2 regions of the Teredinibacter purpureus genome follow, and region 2 is predicted to be linked to the other one. Evidence: predicted binding sites of a transcription regulator. Region 2 holds the regulator's gene; the other holds the start of a gene.
The links. The regulator PhoB, encoded in region 2, activates phosphate uptake and scavenging genes when phosphate is short. The targets are predictions, from matches to a motif close to TGTCATAAANNTGTAACA.
Positions count from the first base shown of each region.

Region 1: the regulator PhoB is predicted to act here: its motif matches at 1,387-1,404, upstream of H5647_RS05935 (spondin domain-containing protein).

Region 1 covers NZ_CP060092.1:1,325,530-1,336,685, reverse strand. The annotation lists gene H5647_RS05940 (spondin domain-containing protein) at 1-595, opposite strand, end outside; gene H5647_RS05935 (spondin domain-containing protein) at 610-1,311, opposite strand; gene H5647_RS05930 (putative porin) at 1,514-2,269, opposite strand; gene ribA (GTP cyclohydrolase II) at 2,530-3,132, opposite strand; gene H5647_RS05920 (retropepsin-like aspartic protease family protein) at 3,173-3,856, opposite strand; gene H5647_RS05915 (phosphatidylglycerophosphatase A family protein) at 3,902-4,390, opposite strand; gene thiL (thiamine-phosphate kinase) at 4,383-5,336, opposite strand; gene nusB (transcription antitermination factor NusB) at 5,368-5,811, opposite strand; gene ribH (6,7-dimethyl-8-ribityllumazine synthase) at 5,972-6,439, opposite strand; gene ribBA (bifunctional 3,4-dihydroxy-2-butanone-4-phosphate synthase/GTP cyclohydrolase II) at 6,453-7,562, opposite strand; gene H5647_RS05890 (riboflavin synthase) at 7,691-8,353, opposite strand; gene ribD (bifunctional diaminohydroxyphosphoribosylaminopyrimidine deaminase/5-amino-6-(5-phosphoribosylamino)uracil reductase RibD) at 8,401-9,492, opposite strand; gene nrdR (transcriptional regulator NrdR) at 9,489-9,962, opposite strand; gene H5647_RS05875 (glucuronyl esterase domain-containing protein) at 11,087-11,156, shown strand, end outside.
Region 2 covers NZ_CP060092.1:660,405-671,560, forward strand. The annotation lists gene H5647_RS02730 (DUF2157 domain-containing protein) at 1-593, shown strand, start outside; gene H5647_RS02735 (GDYXXLXY domain-containing protein) at 583-1,578, shown strand; gene H5647_RS02740 (GNAT family N-acetyltransferase) at 1,598-2,809, opposite strand; gene phoR (phosphate regulon sensor histidine kinase PhoR) at 2,875-4,185, opposite strand; gene phoB (phosphate regulon transcriptional regulator PhoB) at 4,204-4,911, opposite strand; gene ubiA (4-hydroxybenzoate octaprenyltransferase) at 5,103-5,987, opposite strand; gene H5647_RS02760 (HU family DNA-binding protein) at 6,146-6,436, shown strand; gene H5647_RS02765 (dicarboxylate/amino acid:cation symporter) at 6,451-7,737, shown strand; gene H5647_RS02770 (SMP-30/gluconolactonase/LRE family protein) at 7,820-8,704, shown strand; gene H5647_RS02775 (diguanylate cyclase) at 8,843-9,772, shown strand; gene H5647_RS02780 (DUF502 domain-containing protein) at 9,938-10,630, shown strand; gene H5647_RS02785 (MFS transporter) at 10,670-11,156, opposite strand, start outside.

The DNA of each region.
Region 1 (11,156 bases), 670 kb from region 2:
AACCTTCACCACCGGCGGCAGGCCCCGGTATGGACGCAACACTTTCACTGTTCGCCTCTGTGCCTGCGTCGTAGATAGGCGTTATCACTGTTTGGCTTTCGTTCACGGCCAATTGTCCAACCGGCCAAGCGGTAACACCGGTAAACGCGTCATTGGTATTGACAAGCATAGTGGCAACAGTGAGTGTGAGACTTTGTGATTCGGCCGCGCTCACCTGCGTGACATCGCTCTGGCCTGGCATTATGACGCCGGCGCCCGACATTGCCGCTAAGACCGTATTTTGGGCCATAAACTCTGAGCCGTCACCTGATTCAGCCAAGCGCTCGAGCCCTGCGGTAGCCGCTAGGCCAATCTGCCACTGCGGGTCACTTTCTACGTGCAACAATACCGCGACCGGCGATAAAGGCTGCCCATGAGTACTGTTAAGCACCTTAATTTCATAAAGCGCAACGGGCTCTGGCGTGGGCGCAACGGTGGGCATTGCGGTGGGCACCGCAGTCGGCGTCATATCATCGTCATCGTTAAGCTCGCAGCCCGACAGCGTCAAAGCCATTGCAACGAACCCTAACAAACCAAAAGAATGTAATCGTTTCATTTTTTATCTCCCGGTTATTGAACGGTTACGACGACTTTCGCCACTGGGTTTAACCAACGATGCACACTGCTAACCAAATCACTGCTGCCACCGGTTAACTGATTATCACCGAGGTTGCCACGGTGTATATGCACTGTGGTATTGGCCTCTGTCATAGCCACACCTGTACCGCCCGTACCTCCGTTACCACCCGGGTTCGCAGGAATGCCTACAACACCTGGCATACCGCTATCAGCCACTACGCGTTCATCGTTTACTTCAGTGCCTGCATCATAGCCATTTAGCATAATGGTGTAAGTGCCAGCCGTCGCAGGAATGGGCCAAGCATCTAAGCCCACAAAGCCATCATTTGTCGGCAATAGCATGGCAACAATGCTCAACAGGTTATTATCTCCGGTATCAAGGTTCATGACAGATGTACTGGAGGCAGGCGCTAGTAGGCCCCCTGCAGGGTTTGCCATGCTGGCAGCACCAACGGAATCTAATAGCGTCGTAAGCCCTGCCAGATCGCCACCTTCGGCCATAGCTTGCAGCTCTATTGACGCGGTCATTCCCACATCAAATACATCAGCCGTATCCGTGTGACTGGTTACCATGAGGGGTGTAAAGTACATGCTTTGAGTGAGGTTGGTAATCTCGACTGAGATCATTTCAGCGCTGGCAGTGGTGGCCATGAGAGAAATTAGGGAGCCAAATAATACAGGGGTAATCTTCATTGTCTGTCCTCTTATTGCTTTGGTTGAAAGTACTACCAACAATAATGAACGGACGTCCTACGGCGATCACAAATGTATAACATTTCTATCACAAACGTTTTATATCGTACTCTTAAGGTAAATATGGGCATTCGCACGAATAGCGAGAGGCTATCCGTGCGAGAAAAGGGAATGTGCTTAGACGTTACGATAACGCCGTACGTTAAAATCGAAAGGACGCTTGTAATCCAGTAACATCCGAATATTCGGCCGCTGTATAGTAAGCACTCAATGACGCTTTTTCAGTGAAAAAGTATTCGCCTTTAACGGTAATCTCTTTGTATAAGTCGCGCAATCTATCATCGTCAGAGAATACATCGGCGTACTCTATTCCGGCACTAGCGAACCGATTAAAGTAAAAATCTGCGCCTATGGAATAGTTAACATCATCGTCCTCACGCTCAATATCGCCGTAAAGACTTAACGCTTGATCCCCATTCAATGGCGCTACATATTTTCCTGCGAAGTTAAGTTCGTAATCGTCGCCCTCAAGGTAGGAGGTTGTCACTAAGAGGCCTTCCATTGGTGTAATCCCAACGGTGCCAAGTAATACATCATCGCTATCACTGCCGTCATCAAATCGCATGTAGTCTAACCCGACGTAATACATACTATTGGGAATATAGTATTCAGCGCCAATAATTAGTCCATCTGCATCGCCAGAATCAGAGTCAAATTTAAAATACTCGCCAGAGATATTTGAGCTGCGACTTATAAAAGCGGCTTCCCCTAATACGTGCCCCGATGTATCGACCGGCGACCAATAAGCCGTCCCACCTACACCCATTTCTACAATATCATCTCCGCCGTCAAAGCTAATATTCCCAGCACTGGCACTCGCTTCAATCGTGTATTCTTCGGCGATAACCTGATGTGCTGCGGCCAATGTAATACATAAAGTAAGCAGTTGCTTTTTCATTTTTTAGTCCTTAATAAAATCCATTTAAAACACTTAATACACTATCTGCCCTGGGCATTCGTGCATCTCTGGAATGAATTATGGCATCCGAAAAATGAATGAATTCTGAATAAAAACCTCGTAATTGAAGTTAATTAAAAAGTGAACTTTATTCAGCTAAGGTACAGAAAAGAGAGGTTTCTAAGAAATTTAAAAAAAGGTAAAGGGATAAAGGAAGGGCGAGATAGGCTCGCACTCGAGCGAGCCTACAATGTTAACGACTATGAACTTTCATTGTTATCGAGTAAATGGCCAAGTTTGCCACGCTTTGTTTCGAGGTAATGCGCATTATGGGGATTTCTACCCGTTTCATGCGCCATACGTTCGGTCACTTGAATACCAAGATCTTCTAACGCTTTTATTTTTCGTGGATTATTAGTTAAGAGTTTTACCTGACGAATACCTAACTGATCACACATAGGTTTTAACATCGAGTAATCACGCATATCGGCACCAAAACCTAGCTGTTCATTGGCCTCCACGGTATCGGCGCCTCGATCTTGTAAATGGTAAGCGCGAATCTTATTCACCAAGCCAATACCACGACCTTCTTGCCGCAAATAAAATATAACACCACGCCCTTCTACCGCAATACGGTGCATGGCCGCTTGCAGTTGTGCACCGCAATCACACCGAAGTGAAAATAGCGCGTCACCGGTTAGGCACTCAGAATGAATACGCGCAAGCACGGGCTCTCCACTGGACAGATCGCCCATTGTTAATGCTACATGCTCTTTATCGCCTGCGTCATCAACGAATCCATGCATTTCAAACATACCTAATGACGTAGGCAGCTTGGAAGATTCAACATATTTTACCGACACTCAAATACCTTTAACATTTTGATCTTAATTTCTTTCACGATTAGTACCGCGACTGTAGTACTAAAACACCTTTATCTACCTGCATATCAATACGACTTAAAAAGCTGTTACCCAGCAATACTTGATAGGGCGACGTTCCTGTAATCACAATAGCACGTACATTGTTAAGCGTTATGGTGCCAACCGTTACACTGGATAAGTTCATTTCAAAACCAGAGGCAACACCGTTCGCCGTAGAAACGCGTGTTGGCGTACCTTTTTTATAGGGCAAGCGCAACGAATCTGCTGTAGCCGAACTCATGGAAATAGCACTGGCTCCGGTATCCACCATAAATTCAACAGAAGCGCCGTTAATTTTCCCTCTCGCGATATAGTGGCCGTTATGGCCACTGGGCAACCTTACGGTGGGTTTCTCGGGCTCAATATAGACACCCCCAATCGCTCTTGAGAGGGTGAGCTTTCGACGCTGTCCCTCTATCTCTATTACCGCAAACTTACTACTGGCCTCAACTAACATAACGCCTTCCGGCGAGGTTTTACCCTGTTTTAACAACTGCTGCTGACCATTAATTACCAATATTGCACCCCCCTTAAAAAGCCCTTTTACTTCGACTATAGGTGCCGCCAGCACAAGGGTACTAAGGGTTAACACAAAAGCACTTAGCGCTAATGCCGTAATTAGCACCAGCATCAAGCTAAAACGTTTAGTGTGCTTAGCGTCCATTGCCAGCCTCTCCTTTTTTTATTATTCCAATTGAAGGATCGTGGCCTACAGCATACCGTAGGCCATTAAAACCTGCAGTATGACGGCAGCTGCGATGCCAGCGAGTACGTCATCTACCATAATGCCAAAACCACCGTGTACTTTTCTGTCAACAACACTAATGGGCCACGGTTTGACCATATCAAAGAACCTAAATAGCACAAAGCCGGCCATAAGCGTTTGCCAACTAAACGGCACGGCGATTAGCGTTATCCAAAGCCCTACAAATTCATCCCAGACAATGCCTTTGTGGTCATGCACCCCCAAAACTTTGGAGGCATACCCACAAAGATAAATACCGACCACACTTGCAACTATGACAACCCCTATATAGTAGGGCAGCGCTAAAGAGGCGAGTAGCCAATAGAGCGGTACAGCCATTAAGGTACCCATGGTGCCGGGTACAATAGGTGATAGGCCAGAGCCAAATCCAAATGCGAACAATAGCCTCGGGTCGCGCAACAATTGTTTAACTGTGGGGTTGGTCTCAGCCAAAGTGGTTATACCCTGTCGTTGTGGTAGCGAACGATTCGCCCAGTAAACTACATTTAATGCCCATTTCTCGGGAAACAATACCGATAACGGAAGCCTTTAACCCTTGATCAATAAGCGCTTCAACGGCCGCAACATGCTGCTGAGGAACAGTAAAACACAGCTGATAATCATCGCCACCCGAAAGCGCCCACTGATGCTGTTGTTGCGTACTCGCACATTTCAAAACCGCAGCCGATAACGGTAAGCTTTCTACAAAAATTTCTGCACCTACTTGGCTTGCGTTACAAATATGTCCTAGGTCGGCTAAGAGCCCATCAGAAATATCAATAGCGGCACTCACGTGGCCTATCAACGCATTCGCTTCATAAAAACGGGGGCCTGGGCGGTAATAGCGGTCATTTAAATAATGTGCCGATTCACTATCGGCTTTTAAGCGTCTTTCCATAATGGCCAGAGCCGCTGCGCCGTCACCGAGATTACCTGTGACATACACTCGATCCCCAGGTTCAGCTCCGCCACGCGTAAATGCTTTGCCTGGTTCCACACTACCCATTACTTGGATGCTAATCGCTAAAGGGCCTTTTGTCGTATCGCCACCAATTAGCTCACAGCCAAACTGACTAGCAATACGAAACAACCCTGCGCTAAAGGCGCCTACCCATTGCTCATTGGCATTAGGCAAAGTTAAGCTAAGCGTAAACCATAACGGCCGCGCGCCCATAGCAGCGAGGTCAGACAATGATACGCATAGCGCGCGCTCGGCTATTTGCTCTGGGTCACCGTTCGCAGGGAAATGCACATCGGCTACGAGAGTATCCACGGAAATAGCGAGCTGTTGCCCTTGTGGTATTTGTACAAGAGAGCAATCGTCGCCAATGCCAAGCGTGACCGTATTGCACTTTGCGCCACGCTTAAAATAGCGATTAATTAAGTCAAATTCGTTCATGCGAATTTACTACACCTACAGCAAAACACCTTTAGCGTCTCGCCGCTTTAACCTCGGCTTCACGTAAATCGCCGGCGACTTTGTCCAGCACGCCATTAACAAATTTGTGACTATCTTCTGCACCAAATTTTTTCGCTAAATTAACGGCTTCGTTAATAACCACACGATAGGGTACATCTAAACGACGGCTAAACTCATAACTGGCTTGACGCAACAAAGCTAAAGTAACGGGGTCGACCTGTTCAATGGTCATAGCTTTTAGATAAGGTTTAAAACACTCGTCTAAATCACTTTTTGCCGCAGCAACACCGTGAAATATTTCGTGGAAATAGTCTGTATCCACTTTTGCCATATCATTGTCGGAGTGAAACTCTGCTTCAATGACATTGAGCGGGTTGCCGGTCATTTGCCATTGATAGATGGCTTGCATGGCATAGTGACGGGCACGGCTGCGAGTTGCGGCTGATACTTTCATTAACAGATAAACCTTCAAAAAACGAATAGTAAGGAGACGAATATGCCTCCGGAATGTTAACAGCCAAGATAACAATACACATGTTCTCTCACACTGCTTGCACACTGCATTAACGCCGAGAATCCAACTAACGACGAAAACAAGCGCCGGAAAATCGACGCTAAAATTTACCGAGTAAGGACACCATTTCTAGCGCTGTCTCGGCCGCTTCACAGCCTTTGTTGCCCGCTTTAGTACCGGAACGCTCTATCGCTTGTTCGATAGAGTCGACGGTTAGCACGCCGAAAGTAATAGGCAAACCCGTATTCAACGATACTTGCGCCAACCCCTTGGTGCACTCGCCGGCCACATACTCAAAATGAGGCGTGCCGCCGCGAATAACCGCGCCTAGCGCAATAATCGCATCGTATTTTTTACTGATGGCTATCGCTTGTGCCGTCAACGGAAATTCGAACGCGCCGGGGGCATAAATAATGTCGATATTGTTATCGGCAATACCATGACGACGCAAAGTGTCTAATGCGCCATCTTTTAAATGCTCCACTACAAAACTGTTCCAACGGCTAACCAAGAGCGCGTATTTACCCGTAGCAGATTTAAAATCACCTTCGATTACTGTAATGGTCATAGTGTATTCCGTATTATTCGTTCTTTAAATATTCCACAACTTCCAAATTAAAGCCGGAAATTGCGTTAAATTTTAGGGGGGCGCTCATCAAGCGCATTTTTCTAACACCCAAATCTTGTAATATTTGCGAGCCAGTCCCTACTTGCTTGTATCCCACATCTTGCTTCGGTCGCAATTGCTTACCCGACAGCAACCAATCGATACTTTCTTCAATCTCAAGCGTGGTTTCATTGTGACAAATTAGCACTAAAACGCCGGAGCCTTCTTCCGCTACTTTGCGCATTGCGGCTTGAAAATGCCAAGAAGGGCCGTCTTGATTCGTTCTCTGTATGGTTAATACATCACGCGCAGTACTCCCCACATGCACACGAACCAGTATTGGCTCTTCTGGATTTATATCGCCTTTGATTAACGCAAAATGCAATTCATTGCGCGCGGTATCTTTATAGGTTTTTAGAAGAAAATCGCCATACTCTGTTTGTACTGTACGCTCGTTAATACAGGCAACTGTTTTTTCATGGACCGCACGGTACTGAATAAGATCGGCGATAGTGCCAATTTTTAAACCGTGCTGTTCGGCAAAGACTTCCAGATTTGGACGACGCGCCATGGTGCCGTCTTCGTTCATAATTTCGACTATCACGGCAGAGGGATCGAAACCCGCCATACGCGCAAGATCACAGCCAGCCTCGGTGTGTCCCGCGCGGCTTAATACACCACCGGCTTGCGACATTAAAGGAAACACATGGCCCGGCTGCACGAGATCTTTCGCCGTCGCTTCACGCGAAACCGCTGCTCGAATGGTGCGAGCGCGATCTGCAGCGGAAATGCCGGTTGTTACGCCTTCAGCAGCTTCTATCGAAACCGTAAAATTTGTAGCGTGCGCGGCAAGGTTGTCACGCACCATTAAAGGCAAATCGAGCTGCTTACAACGCGCTTCCGTCAACGTTAAACAAATAAGCCCACGTGCGTGGCTGGCCATAAAATTAATATCTTCAGCACGCACTTGGTCGGCGGCCATAATTAAATCGCCTTCGTTTTCACGGTCTTCGTCATCCATAAGAATAACCATTTTACCGTGACGAAAATCGTCGAGAATTTCTTCCGTTGTATTCAATACCATAATAATGTTTTAGCTCTTTTGCCTTTACAAGGGAGAACAGTATTCCCACTGTTCGCTTTAACACACCATCGATTGACATTTTTTCACTCAATTAAAAAGTGAAATGCCGTTTTCTGTGCGGCGCTTGGTTAACGTAAATAGCCGTTCTCGGCCAAAAAAGCTTCGCTAATTGAGGCTTTGCTGTCGCTCTCGGCCGCTTTATCACCCAATAGTAGGCGCTCCAAATACCGAGCGATAACATCCACTTCTAGGTTGACCCGCGTACCCGATTGATAACGACCAATAATGGTTTCTTGCAACGTATGGGGCACAATATTCAAATCAAACTCACACCCGTTAACGGCATTGACCGTAAGGCTTATGCCATCGATCGTTATTGAGCCTTTGTGAGCAATATATTTTGCCAGCACGGCAGGTGCCCGCAATGTAAAACGTTCTGAACGACCGTCGCTTGCGCGGCTCACCACCTCACCAATACCGTCAACATGGCCACTGACAATATGACCGCCTAATCGAGATTGAGGCATTAACGCTTTTTCTAAATTGACCGCGCTTCCCGCGGCCCAATCACCCACCGTGGTTAGGCTAAGCGTTTCGAGCGAAACATCTGCCACAAAGCCATCACCGGGCAACGCTACCGCCGTTAAACAAACGCCGTTTGTTGCAATTGAATCGCCTAGCGCAACATCCGCCCACGGCATGTCTGCGCTGCGTACCTGCAACCTCACATCACCGCCGCGACGTTCAATGCTGACAATGTGCCCTACTGATTCGATAATGCCTGTAAACATAATGTTGGTATCAAAAGTGTCTATTCGATATAGCGTAAAGCTTACGCTTACGCTTCGGGATCGGGTGTGGCGGTTATTCGCCAATCTGGCCCCACGGCACGCACCTCTTGGATTTTCATTTCCAATGAAGCGCCCATGGTATTAATGGGAATGTTGAGTAAGGGCCTTGCCTCGCTACCCATTAGTTTAGCTGCCATATAGATAATAAGCTCATCGACTAACCCTGCCCCTACAAAAGCACCCGCAAGGGTTGCTCCTGTTTCGAGCAATATTTCATTGCAGCCTTCTTGGGCAAGCTTTTCTAGCAATGCGCGCAAATCTACGCGGCCATTTTTTTCAGGTAATACCCAGCATTCGTGATGGCTCTTCGCCGCAGCCTCAGCGTTACAGGTCGCCACTATAGTGGCTCCCGGCTGCTGGAATATTTCGGCTTTCTCGGGCGAACGTAACTGGCTATCGACAATTATCCGCAATGGCTGCCGGTCGCACTCGGGTAAACGCACCGTGAGCAAGGGGTCATCCAATAAAACAGAATCTACGCCAGTAATTATTGCACAGGAACGAGCGCGCAAGCTCTGTACATCCGCCCGAGCAGATGGCCCTGTTATCCATTTGCTAGCGCCATCGGCCATCGCCGTACGACCATCTAAGCTCATGGCTAATTTACAGCGCAACCAAGGCAACCCCATTTCCATTCGTTTAACAAAACCGGAGTTAAGTGCGCGAGCCTGTTCTTCCATCAAAGGGCCATCAACGACTACCCCCGCGTCCCTTAGCTGAATAAGGCCTTGCCCTTGCACTTGTGGATTGGGGTCTTCCATACCAAACACTAAACGCGCAATACCGGCACTAATAAGCGCCTCGACGCAGGGCGCTGTTTTACCGTGATGGTTACAGGGCTCAAGTGTGACGTATGCCGTAGCCCCTACCAACAGGCTTTTATCGGTAACGGCCGCTATTGCGTTAACTTCCGCATGCTCTTCGCCAGCGATTCTATGGTAACCCTCACCAATACATTCGCCATTTTGAGCGACAAGTACACAGCCCACACGGGGGTTCGGCGTTGTCGTATTCAACCCTAGTGCAGCCAACCGCAGCGCTTGCTGCATAAAATTATTATCACGCATAGAAAAACTCATTCGGCACTATCGACGGGAGGCGTTTCATTCAGCCGATCAATCTCTTGCTGAAATTCGCTGAGGTCTTGAAAACTTCGATAAACAGAGGCAAAACGAACGTACGCCACTTGGTCCAAATTACGTAATTCGTTCATTACGCGCTCTCCAATGACCAAGGATTTCACTTCTCGCTCGCCAAGTGCCTGTAAGTAGTGTCGAACACTATTCAACGAAGACTCTATTGATTCGACGCTAACAGGACGCTTCTCTAACGCGCGCTGCAAACCGTTGCGTAATTTCTGTTCGTCAAACGGCTCTCGAGTGCCGTCTTGCTTAATGACCTTAGGCATTAACAACTCGGCAATCTCAAAGGTGGTAAATCGCTCGTGGCAAGTTAAACACTCGCGTCGTCGACGCACTTGGCCGCCGTCGGCAACCAATCGAGAGTCAATAACTTTTGTATCCGTTTCGTTACAAAAAGGGCAGTGCATGGAAAGTATCCGAACGTGTTTAATTTCGGGCGCATATTAACACAGAATTCGCTCCACCTCTCGCGCGAGTTTTGCGCGCACATGGGGCGCTACCCCGCGTCAACGCTGGCTCTTGTGTCTGAGCGCTAGAGTCTCTCCAAGAACATTTAATAAGATACGCGCTCGCGCCTAAAACGCCTCTGGTGTTTATAGGTACCTGCTCTTGCCAAGACGAAAGATCACCCCCTCTAGAACCGACAAAAGCAACGCCCCAGCACACGAGCCAACCCACCCTCCGACCGCCTCTACCGTTCTCTAAACATCACGTAGCTCGCGACGATAAAACTGATCTCTACGTGCGAAAAAAAACATCAGGCTTAACGCATTAATGAACACCTAAAAGAACACCACGCCTGCCGCTTTGTTAACGTTTACCAGAAACCCTCTCAGCGCTTATCCTTAAGATAAAACTCGCCACCGCAACATTCGACAGCTCGCCTAGCAACGCTGAAGCCTTAAGCCCTGTTCACGGCAACCTTTACACCAATAGCCATAAAAGAACGCCCTGCAATAAAGACCTTTTCGCATTCACGGCACTTTTTATTAATCTAGCCATTAATTAGTGGCGCATTCGGGAGCCTGCTCCATTGAAAATACGTGCACCATTAACAATCTTATCGCAGTACTTTCACACAAGCATCGTCGCAATATTTCGCCGACAACCCAATCGTTTTTTAAACGCTAAATAGTATAAAAATTTAAAATTACATATTAAACACAAGACACTTTCTTTTGATTTTCACGTTGAATCTAGCGACTTTAATGCGTTTTCTGGTATTAATTTAGCGGTGTCCTGCAGACCTAAGACGTTTTTTGATTATAATTCGCGTGTCATATAGTAAAAATGACAATATTAAAGAATCCCTATTTAGCGTTGTATTTTGATGTATGGCGCGACTCCCTCACTAAGCGGTTAAAGGTGGCTTTGTCGCAACTTCAAGAACGTCGATATAAGCCTAATGGCGCAGTCACAACCATTAAGAGTGGGCAGTTCTTTGTCTGCTCTGTTCATCACAAATAAGGCACGCCACGGCACCCAAGCTAAATAGACGCCCTCCTCAATAAAAATAATATGGAGTTCCAAAATGAAAACCAGACAATACCTGTGTTCCAAACGTGGACGATGGTTACGCCAGTTCGTCACAGCGCTGAGCT
Region 2 (11,156 bases):
CCAGTAGCTTCCCCGAAAGCCACGGAATTTTTCGCACCATTGGCGTTAGTGTTTTTGTTATAACGCTCTATATTTTCACATTTTCAGCGGTTGATAACGTCTACTTTAGGGGCGATTTACAAGCACTTTCAATACAAACTGCCAGCTATTTTTTACTGCCTATTGTGTACAGTGTTAGCATTACCACGCTGCTGCTAACGCGTTACCGACACTCTATTAATAACGTTATTTTTACGGCTGAAATTGCACTCATATTAGGTACACTAACGCTGTCACTACTCTCTGTATTCAAACCGTTTAATCTTTATGAATTTAACTGGATTTTATACAACGTTTTATTTCTGTCTTACAGTATATTGCTTATCTATCGCGGCACTCATCAACTCGTATGGCAAGCCGCAACGGTGGGCACTATCATGCTATCGGCCTTCACGTTTGCCCGTTTTATCGATCTATTTGACAGTTTATTAATAAGAGCTGCGGCCTTTTTAGTGATTGGTGCACTCTTGTTTTTCGTGGGTATTTATTACTCCCGACAAAAACTAAAACAGCGCGAACAATTTGCCACGGAGGCCCGCCCTCATGTTCAATAAAAACGTATTACGTAAAGGGGTAATCGTCGCCATTATTGCGCAAGTATTTATTTTGGCGTTTATGGCGGGCAAGCGAGAAATGATAGTTGCAACAGGTAAAACGTTATATTTACGCTCGGCACCCATTGACCCTCGCGATCCATTCAGAGGTGATTTTGTGCGATTGCGTTATGGTATTAACAGCATCCATCAATCCCAGTACCAAGGTGTTCGCCCATTCGAAGAGTTAAACGCAGGCCAAGTACTTTACACCGCTCTTAAACACGGCGCAGACGACGTTTATTCGTTTGATTATCTAACCGATCAACAACCTAAAAATGCCACTTTTATTAGAGCACGCGTCAATACAACATGGTCTTTTATGCGCTCGCGTAACGGTTTTATTAATTTAAAATACGGTATCGAACAGTATTTTGTTGAGCAGGGTAAAGGCAAAGCAATGGAGGACACGCTTGGCACGCGCGACGCCCTTCAAATACCGGTTGAAATGCGTTTAGCCGTAGGAGGCGATGGAACAGCCGTAATTACTGATCACCGTTGGAGCAAGCTTGGAATACAGCTGGCTTTTATTCAACCGGCACCCGAACGTAGAGACCCAAACGATGCCATTGTTAGCCCCATTATTAGCATTACAATGCAGAACGTTTCGCAACAGCCTCTTACCCTCGCGCACTTGGCGGATGACTGTTCCTTTTCTCTTGTTCACTACAATAATTCTAGCTACAAAGAAAATGCTGATCGTGGTTGCACCATCAACACACAGCTCCCCGACACCACAATACTCCAACCCGACGAATCAAAAACCATTCAAATCGATTTTAGTGAAACACGCTGGCATGTTGACACTGAAGGAGAGCATGTCGAAACCGGTTCACTACTCGGCTGGCATCAATTTCGAATTGTTTATACCGCACCGAGCGTAGACGGAACGTGGCAAGGCACGATGCAGACACCACTCTTTAGTGGCAATGGGCGTGTCGATTAATACGTTTTCGCGCGCAAAATTAAAGCGCCTTTGGCGATTTAGGGACTTCCAATAACATATCATCATCCATCAGAGTGTGCCCATCTTTAAAGGGCACATAAGTGCGTGCATCCGTGCAGTAAGCGTGATTTTGTTGTAATTCTTCACCAACGAATGTTTCCACGGCTTGATGAAATTGTTTGTTTACGAGGTAATGGTAAGAGCACGTTTTAACGGGGGTAAAACCCCGCTGAATTTTATGTTCGCCTTGCGCGCCCGGGTCGAATCGTTGTAGGCCCTGTGCAATAGCATAATCTATTCCTTGGTAATAGCAGGTTTCGAAGTGCAACCCATCAACTTCTTCGCGCGCGCCCCAGTAACGACCATACAACGTTGTGTCATCTCTGAAGTATAGCGCTGCCGCTAACATAGGGTTCTCTAACGACTCGCCATGTGCGCTGCACAGTACTATTGATTCAGGCATAGCCTTTGCAATTCTGCAGAAAAAATCTTCGTTAAGATAACCCGCATGGCCACTACGTTTTAAATACGTGGTTTGATATAGCATCGAAAAAATTCGCCAGTCACTCGCACTCACATCACCGCCTTTACGCATGGCAAACTGAATATTCTGGGCGCACACTTTTTGGCGTTCTCGTTTAATGTTTTTACGTTTTCTCGAACTAAAACTTTCTAAAAACTGATCGAAACAGGTGAAGCCTTGATTAAACCAATGAAACTGCGTGCCCTGACGTTGAGCATAACGCGTCGGGGAAAACAATGATCTGTTGCTTGCCGACGGGAATAAACAATGAAAGCCCGAACCGTTAAGATCACAAAGACGCTGTGCGATGGCCTCTTCTATTACCGCCATACACTCGCTATATTGCAGGGTATTAAGGTCGCTAGAAAACGCCATTCGCGGGCCGGTTGCGGGCGTAAAAGGTATGGCGTTCAATAACTTTGGGTAATACTCTAAACCGGCACGCTGGTAGGCATCCGCCCACCCCCAATCAAACACATACTCTCCGTAGGAATGTGTTTTTTCATAGAGAGGCAATGCCGCAATGAGTGTTTGATTGTTGTGTATAAGTAAGTGGCAAGGCTGCCAGCCGCTTTCAGCGGTCGTACTTCCCGACGTTTCTAAAGCGGCTAAAAAACCGTAGCGAGTAAATGGGTGGGCCTCAGGCCAGAGCGCAGCCCAAGTATGTTCATTAATATCGGTTATTGAGTTTATAAATGTAGCCTGCATTTTTTACCTCGCTAAGGACTCTAAACAGGCTCGACAAAGCACAAACAACTAGGATGTTTAAGAAATTAGTGTTCGCCTACATTTTTGACAAAACGTTTTATCGGAAAATGACACGCAAAAACGCTGCCTTTTTTGAGCTTACTACGAATTCGCAGGTCTGCATCATGTCGCAATAAAATGTGCTTAACAATGGATAAACCTAGGCCTGTTCCGCCGGTTTCTCGAGAACGACCGTGATCCACCCGATAAAAACGCTCCGTTAAGCGCGGCAAATGCCGTGGGTCTATACCGTCACCGTTGTCTTTAACTTTCACAATAACTTCGACAGGCTTAAGCTCTACCACAACGGATATTTTGCGGCCGCTACCCGTATAATTTACCGCGTTGTAAATTAAGTTGGCAAAAGCGCTACGGAGTTCATTTTCTAACCCTAATAGTTCCACACGAGGTTCACACTTAATCTCAAAAATATGTGCTCGTTCCCCGCTCAGTACTTTTGCCTCAGCGACAATTTGTTCGAGTAAAGGCCGCAATGCAACTGGCGACTGGCCAGCCTCTCGATCTTCTGTTTCGAGCCTAGACAAGGTGAGCAAGTCGGTAATCAAACCGGTCATTCGACGCGTTTGACCTTGCATTTGATCGAGCGGTTTATTCCACGCGGGCGACAATTCAGCTGAATCGACCAAGGTCTCGAGGTAACCATTAATGACCGTCAGTGGCGTGCGCAATTCGTGCGATACGTTGGCAACAAAATCTTTTCGCATGCGCTCTAAGTTGGCAATATGCGTGATATCGCGCGCAATAACTAGCCGGTCGCCGTCACCAAACCGATGAATATGAAACTGGAGAGTTTGCCCCTCTTGCCGCATTGACACCAGCTCAAGCGGTTCGTCGTAGCAGTCGCTTTCGTAATAGTCGACGAAACGAGGGTGGCGAATATAGTTAGTTAGCTTGCGGCCCAAATCCTGAGGCGTGAAATCAAATTGGCGCTCAGCGGAACGATTCCACCACTCGATATTATCGCGCTTATCAACAATAACTACGCCATCGGCCAATGCCGAGGTCATATCTTGCACTCGAGCCACGACACCCCGTAGCCGCTGTTTATCTTTTTCTGCTCGTTTAAGCATTAATTCGATATCTTCGGCAATTTCCCCCCAGATACCGCGTAATTCGTAATCGTGCACGCCTTGCAACCGCGTATCGTTAACCCACGACTCTAAACAGCGCACTTGATAGAACGTCCAACCGACATAAGCCAAAGCACCCAACAACATTGTGGGCCAGATAGCCTTGATAAGAATGCCAATTGCAAAGGCAACAGACAAATACACCAGAAGCCACTTAATCTCAGTGGCTATACCTTTTCGAAACATAAAGAATTAGCTTGTTGGTTATTCGGCTGTAGCCAAAAACTTGTTGGAGAAACGATAACCTGCTCCACGAACGGTTTGGACAAGCCTATCATGGCCATCCGCCTTCAGGGCCTTGCGCAGACGGCGGATATGAACGTCCACTGTGCGCTCTTCTACATACACGTTGCCGCCCCAAACATAGTCGAGCAGTTGATTGCGCGAGTATACCCTTTCTTGATGCGTTAGAAAGAATTCCAGTAAGCGGTATTCGGTAGGGCCCAGTTGAATGGGGCTTCCACTGATGGTAACTCGGTGACTACTTGGGTCTAGACAGAGCCCTTCAACGATAATGGGGTCGCCACTGGACAGCGTATCGGCTCGGCGCAGCACCGCCCGTAAACGCGCCACAAGCTCCCGTGGAGAGAATGGCTTGGTAATGTAATCATCAGCGCCCAATTCCAAGCCCTGAATTTTATTGTCTTCTTCGCCTTTGGCCGTGAGCAAAATGAGCGGAATTTCGCGGGTAACTTCATCGTTTTTCAATCGACGGGCCAACTCTATACCGCTAATCCCGGGCATCATCCAATCGAGTAACACTAAGTCTGGCCGCACATCCACAATAATTTGATGGGCCTCTTGTGCATCGCACGCTTCCAAAACGCCATATTCTGCCATTTCCAGCGCCACTCGCAACATATCTCGAATCGCGCGTTCGTCGTCTACAATCAGTATTTTTTTCTCAACCATGGAGATTTCATCCTGCTAAAAAGCGTGTTGATCGCTGACTTACAGTAAGCTCTTAGCCCTGTCTATGACAATGACATTAAGAATAGGAGCAGTACCGAACCAGACAGGATTAAATAAAGGTTTTATTACGCTTTTATGACATTACGAATAAAGTGCCGAAATGGGTGAAATAAAACTAGAAACGCCCTAATTTAATGCGTTAATACGGCGTAATCGAGTAAAATACCTAAAAACACAATCATGCCAACCCAGTTGTTGTTAAGAAACGCCTGAAAACACGCCTCTCGCTTACGATCCCGAATTAAATACTGCTGATACACCATAAAACCGCCCGCAACGAGAACAGATAAGTTGTAAATCCAGCCAAGCTGAAACTTCTGACCAACCAGCCCGAGTGCAAAAATCACCATGCATTGCAGCACCGCTGTCATCAGCTTATCCTGATCACCAAACAAAATAGCCGTCGATTTCACGCCGATTTTAATGTCGTCATCACGATCAACCATCGCATAAAACGTGTCATACGCTACCGTCCACAAAACCACCGCCGTGTAAAGCACCCACATATCTGGCGATAGTTCGCCCGTTTGCGCGGCAAACGCCATAGGCACGGCCCACGCAAAAGCGGCCCCTAGTACGACTTGAGGTAAGTGGGTATACCGCTTCATGAAGGGATAGCAAAACGCCAACACTATGCCTCCAAACGACAGGTAAACCGTGAGGGCATTCGTCATTAACACCAACAAAAATGCAAGGCCACTTAATGCCGCAAAAAGCGCTATCGCCTCTTTAACGCTCACAGCTCCCGTTACCAGAGGCCGTTGCTGCGTGCGGGCCACATGGCCGTCCACCTTACGATCGGCTAGATCATTGATAACACAACCCGCCGATCGCATGAGCACCACACCCACTACAAAAATGAACAATACGTCTAGCCGCGGAATACCTTCGGCAGATAACCACAAAGCCCAAAGCGTTGGCCACAGCACAAGATAGATACCAATTGGACGGTCAAGCCGCATTAAGCGAGCGACATTTTTAAGTTTAGCGGGAATCTGCGGCACAGTTGTCTTCATGGTGTGTGATCAATTAGGGAAAGGAGTCGCTCAACGTATTGGCGAAGTGTGTTTCGATGATGAATCGGCGAATTCATCTAAAATCAAACTAACCGGTATTTTAACCGTGTTTATAGCAACTGTTCACACTAATTTAAACGCTACCACCGGAGACACCCATGCGTAAACCTGAACTAATTCAAACCGTAGCGCACGTTACCGGCTTAAATACTCGCCAAGCCGATGACGCCGTTGCGGCATTAATCGAACAAATGACAAATGCCCTCGCACGTGGCGAAAGTGTCAATCTCATGGGTTTTGGTGCGTTTTCGGTTAAAACGCGTGCCGAACGTAACGGTAAACACCCTAAAACCGGCGCGCCCATCCATATTAGCCCCAAAAATTACATTAGCTTTAAACCTAGCAGCGCGTTACGCTCACTGTCACAACCGCCTAATATCGACCAATAATAACGGAAGAATCCATGTTAAAAATGCCTCTCCACCTGCAAATTCTAGTCGCCATTGTCGCTGCTATTTTAACCGGTTTACTCGTTAACGAATTAAACCAAAAAGGTATTGCCGCAGGTGAATATATTCAAGATACGATGGTGTTCGTAGGCAAAATGTTTATGAACGGGCTGAAAATGATTATTGTCCCTCTCATTTTATCGTCGATTATTACCGGTATTGCCACCTTGGGCCAAGGCAGCGATCTAGGCCGGCTCGGCGGTAAAACTATTGGGTTTTATATGGCCTCGAGCCTTATGGCTATTCTCACGGGCCTACTCGTCGTCAACTTATTAACGCCCGGTATTATCGACGGGCAACCCGCCAAAGATATTTTAAATTTGAGTAGCCCTGAAGACTTAAATTCAACATTGAGTAAAATTGAAGGCCGAGGCACCGGCGATATTGCCGCTGTTTTCCATCGCATGCTGCCGCCTAACGTTGTCGCTGCCGCTGCGAACGGACAAATGCTTGGGCTCATATGCTTTGGCTTGTTGTTCGGTTTTTACATGACACGCATTGAAAGCCGCTACAAAGAAACGTTGCTTAATTTCTGGCAGGGCGTGTTCGATACTATGATGGGTATTACCCTTTTTATTATGAAATTTACGCCCATTGGTGTATTCGGGCTTGTGGGCAATACTGTTGCCACCACGGGGCTCGCTTCGTTCGGCCCGCTCATGATTTTCTTCCTATGCGTGGTGTTAGCGCTCGCTATTCATGTGTTAATCACCTTGCCGCTAGCCTTAAAATTCATTGCTCGGGTTCACCCAACAGGCCAATACAAAAGCATGGCACCTGCGCTACTCACGGCATTTTCTACCGCCTCATCATCCGGCACCTTGCCCATCACAATGGAATGTATGGAAAAAAAGGTGGGCGTGTCCAATCGAACGACCTCTTTCGTACTCCCCTTAGGCGCTACCATAAATATGGATGGCACAGCGCTATACGAATGTGTGGCGGCTATGTTTATAGCACAAGCCTACGGGTTAGATCTAACCTTCACTACACAGTTTACGATTGTACTTATTGCCCTGCTAACCTCAGTCGGTGTCGCCGGTATTCCCGCCGCTAGTCTAGTTGCCATATCTGTAATTCTGGCGGCCGTTGGTTTACCCGCAGAAGGTATAGGGCTACTTCTTGTCACCGACCGTGTGCTGGATATGCTTCGTACGGCAGTGAACGTTTTCAGCGATAGTTGCTGTGCCACGATTGTTGCGCGTACCGAAGGTGAAAAAACACGCATCGATGGCGGGTGACGCTGTGCAGGGGAAATTAAATTAAACGTTTATTTGATTTCTTGTATACTAGCGAACTCATTTGTTAGATAACGATCACTCCATGCTGCTAATAAGACATCAAACGTTGCACCGGGTAATCGTGCTGATCGCGATCATGCACTTGCTGGGTTGCGTAAGCCCTTTCACGGCCTCGCCCGTGCCCGCAGTTAGCGAGCAATGGCAAACCGCGCCCGTATTCTCTTCACCGGAATCGGTGGTATTCGACCCCCAGCGCGAGCTACTGTATGTCTCCAATATGCGCAACAGCGCAGTTCCCGACTCTTACACGCCAGACGATGTTGTCTCCAAGGTTTCGCTCAACGGCGATGTGATTCAACTCGCGTGGGTGACAGGCCTAATTGAGCCCTCGGGCATTACCCTCTTTAACGATAAACTTTACATTGTAGAACGCACCGGGATTGCCATTGCATCGCTAGATTCTGGCGAAATTATTCAGCGTATCCCCATTCACACCACCCGTTTTTTAAACGATATTACCATTAACCAAAACGGCGATATTTACGTTTCCGCCAGTGATGACAATCGTATTATTTTAATCAGGAACGGTAGTGTTTCTGAATGGCTTGAACACGAAACGCTCGCTCACACCAACGGCTTATTTGTTAGCGGTAACATTCTCTATGCTGCCACCATTAAACACTCCGCATTACAAGCCATTAACATCGACACACATAACATTACTACTTTGGCGCTTTTTCCCAATGGCATGTTAGATGGCGTGCAAGTGGTAGGCGACAATTACTGGGTATCACTCTATGAGGGCGAGCTTATAAGCGTATCGCCAAAAGGCGAAAAACAAACCCTTTTGAACCTACGTGGTAGCGGTAACACTATCGCCGATTTTATTTTTATCGAAACGAAGCGTTTACTCATAGTACCCTCTCTTTCGCACAATAAACTTATTAGCTTTCATATAGAAAACTGACGTTTATAGCAGCTCTCTCATTGATCAAAATCATCTAAAAAAACGCACGAATTCATCTAAAAATGCCCGATTTTTTGTCACGCTGTCGTCTAAAGTAAACTATGCTTTTTTAATCCAGCACTACTATGACACGTTTAAATGTCAGTGATAATTCGCTATTTCAATCAATTTACACACGTCTGCTACCTCTTTGGCGCCTCCACTTTATTGACGCTGCATACGGGTTATTTACACGCAAACGCACTCGCAGCAGAATCACCACGTGTCGTCCGTTATCCCATTGTTAATACCTCTCGTGAATTTTTTCATCGCAATACCTATGCGCTAAGCCTGTTTCGACTCGCTATTGAGAAATCCGCGAGTGACTACACCATCATGCACGTTCCTGCGGACATGAGTATTGGCTTAAGAAACGCAAAACTATTAGGCGAAGGCCAGCATGATGTTAATTGGATGCATACCAATACAGCACTTGAAGAATCGCTACTGCCGGTACGCATTCCAATATTCAAAGGATTAATTGGCTGGCGTTTAGCGTTCATAAGAGAAGAAGATCAAGGGTTATTTGATCACGTAAAATCGCCTTCTGATTTAGGTGAATATTTCGCAGGTCAAGGTTTTGATTGGCCAGACATTAAAATTCTGGAAGCCAACTCGTTACGTGTGCGGCCGGGATTTGATAGCCCCGCAATTATTAGCCTCATGCGTAACAAGCGTATCGACTATTTCCCGCGTTCAATCAACGAAATTTGGGATGAACGATCACGCTATGCAACAGGTGGAATTAGCATCGAAAAAACCGTAGCTCTTCGTTACGCTTCTGCCGTTTATTTTTTTGTAACACCATCAAAACCTGAACTCGCCAAAGTGCTTGAACAAGGGCTAGAAATCGCTATTGCAGACGGCTCCTTCGACGCTCTTTTCTTCGAGTTTTTTCACGCTATTATTGAAAAGTCTGCGCTAGCGGAGCGCAAAATTTTCCGGCTTTCCAACCCTTTACTGCCTCCTTCCACCCCCATCAATCGCAAAGAATTATGGTACTCAATCGACGAAAAAACTGCACAATAACCTGTGTAGGCACGTAAATTCAGCCACAAATTGCTTAACTCTAAAAATGCAAAAACACGTTTATACGCTTGTACGGCCACCCTTATAGGGCGCATCATAGCCACCAACAAAAAGTCTATGTGCAGTTTTTACTGTACGACCACGCTGCCTACACGAGCCTCTATCATGCCTAATAACCCGCTAATTTCACGCCCCAGCGTTATCGGAAATTTAACTAAAACCTTTATTGCAGGGCTCCTTGCGGCACTACCTTTAGCCGTAACAGCAGCTGTTATTGTGTGGCTAGCCGAATTGGTGCACCGATATCTTGGGCCAGATAGTTACATCGGAGTCATGCTTGGCCGTATAGGCCTTAACTTTGTTCCCACCGAAATATCTGCATACGCCATTGGTGTGGGCTGTGTCTTACTCGTGGTGTATTTACTCGGTGTGGCGGTTGAAGCGGGCTTAAAAAATCATTGGAGGGTATTCACGTCTAGCTTACTTAATCGCGTTCCACTTGTACGCTCCGTCTATCAAACCGTATCGCGTTTAATAACGCTGTTTGATAAGCCCGAGAAAGAAGAATACAAAGGAATGTCGGCTGTGATGTGCTACTTTGGGGGAGACCGCGCAGGCACTGCGGTACTGGCATTATTAACAAACCCTAAGCCAGTCGAGATAAAGCAGCAGCAGTATTACACCATTGTTATTCCAACCGCCCCTGTGCCTTTTGGCGGCGCCATTTTATATATGCCCATCGACTGGGTTGACAACGTAGACTTTGGTTTTGATGGGCTCGTTAATATTTATATGTCCATGGGTGTAACTTCTAGTGATTACTTTACTAAAACAGATATACCGCAAAAAAAACCCTAGAAACAAATCGCCTGTACCTTTCAGTTATGCGCTTACGTTTTAAACGTTACCAGCCGCCCCATACAAATGAGCTTTCGGCAAAATAATATAAGCACTAACACCCAACGCCCAAAAACACCCGCTCATGACTATATAGTACATTTCAAAGCTCGTGAAATTTAATACGAAAAAACCGATTGGTGTGGCCATTAGCCAGGCACTTGCCATACAGAGGCGCATACTGTTTTTAAATTTTTTCTGATTATTATTCGCCAAATACTGCGCTGAATAGTCGCCGGCTAGCGCCAATATTTGTGCAACGGCTGCAAAAGATAAACTTAAGAGTACGATGGCCACTAACAAAACAAGTGAATAAATTCGAACATAAGCAAAACTTATGCAAGCACAGCCACCTATCACTAAACCGGCCGCAATGAGTGTTCGCCCATCAAACGTTTCATGGCGCCATAGAGCGAAAGTTTGTACGTATACAATAGAGGTTAACGCTAACGCAACAAAAAATAAACCTACAAGCAATGGCCGAACA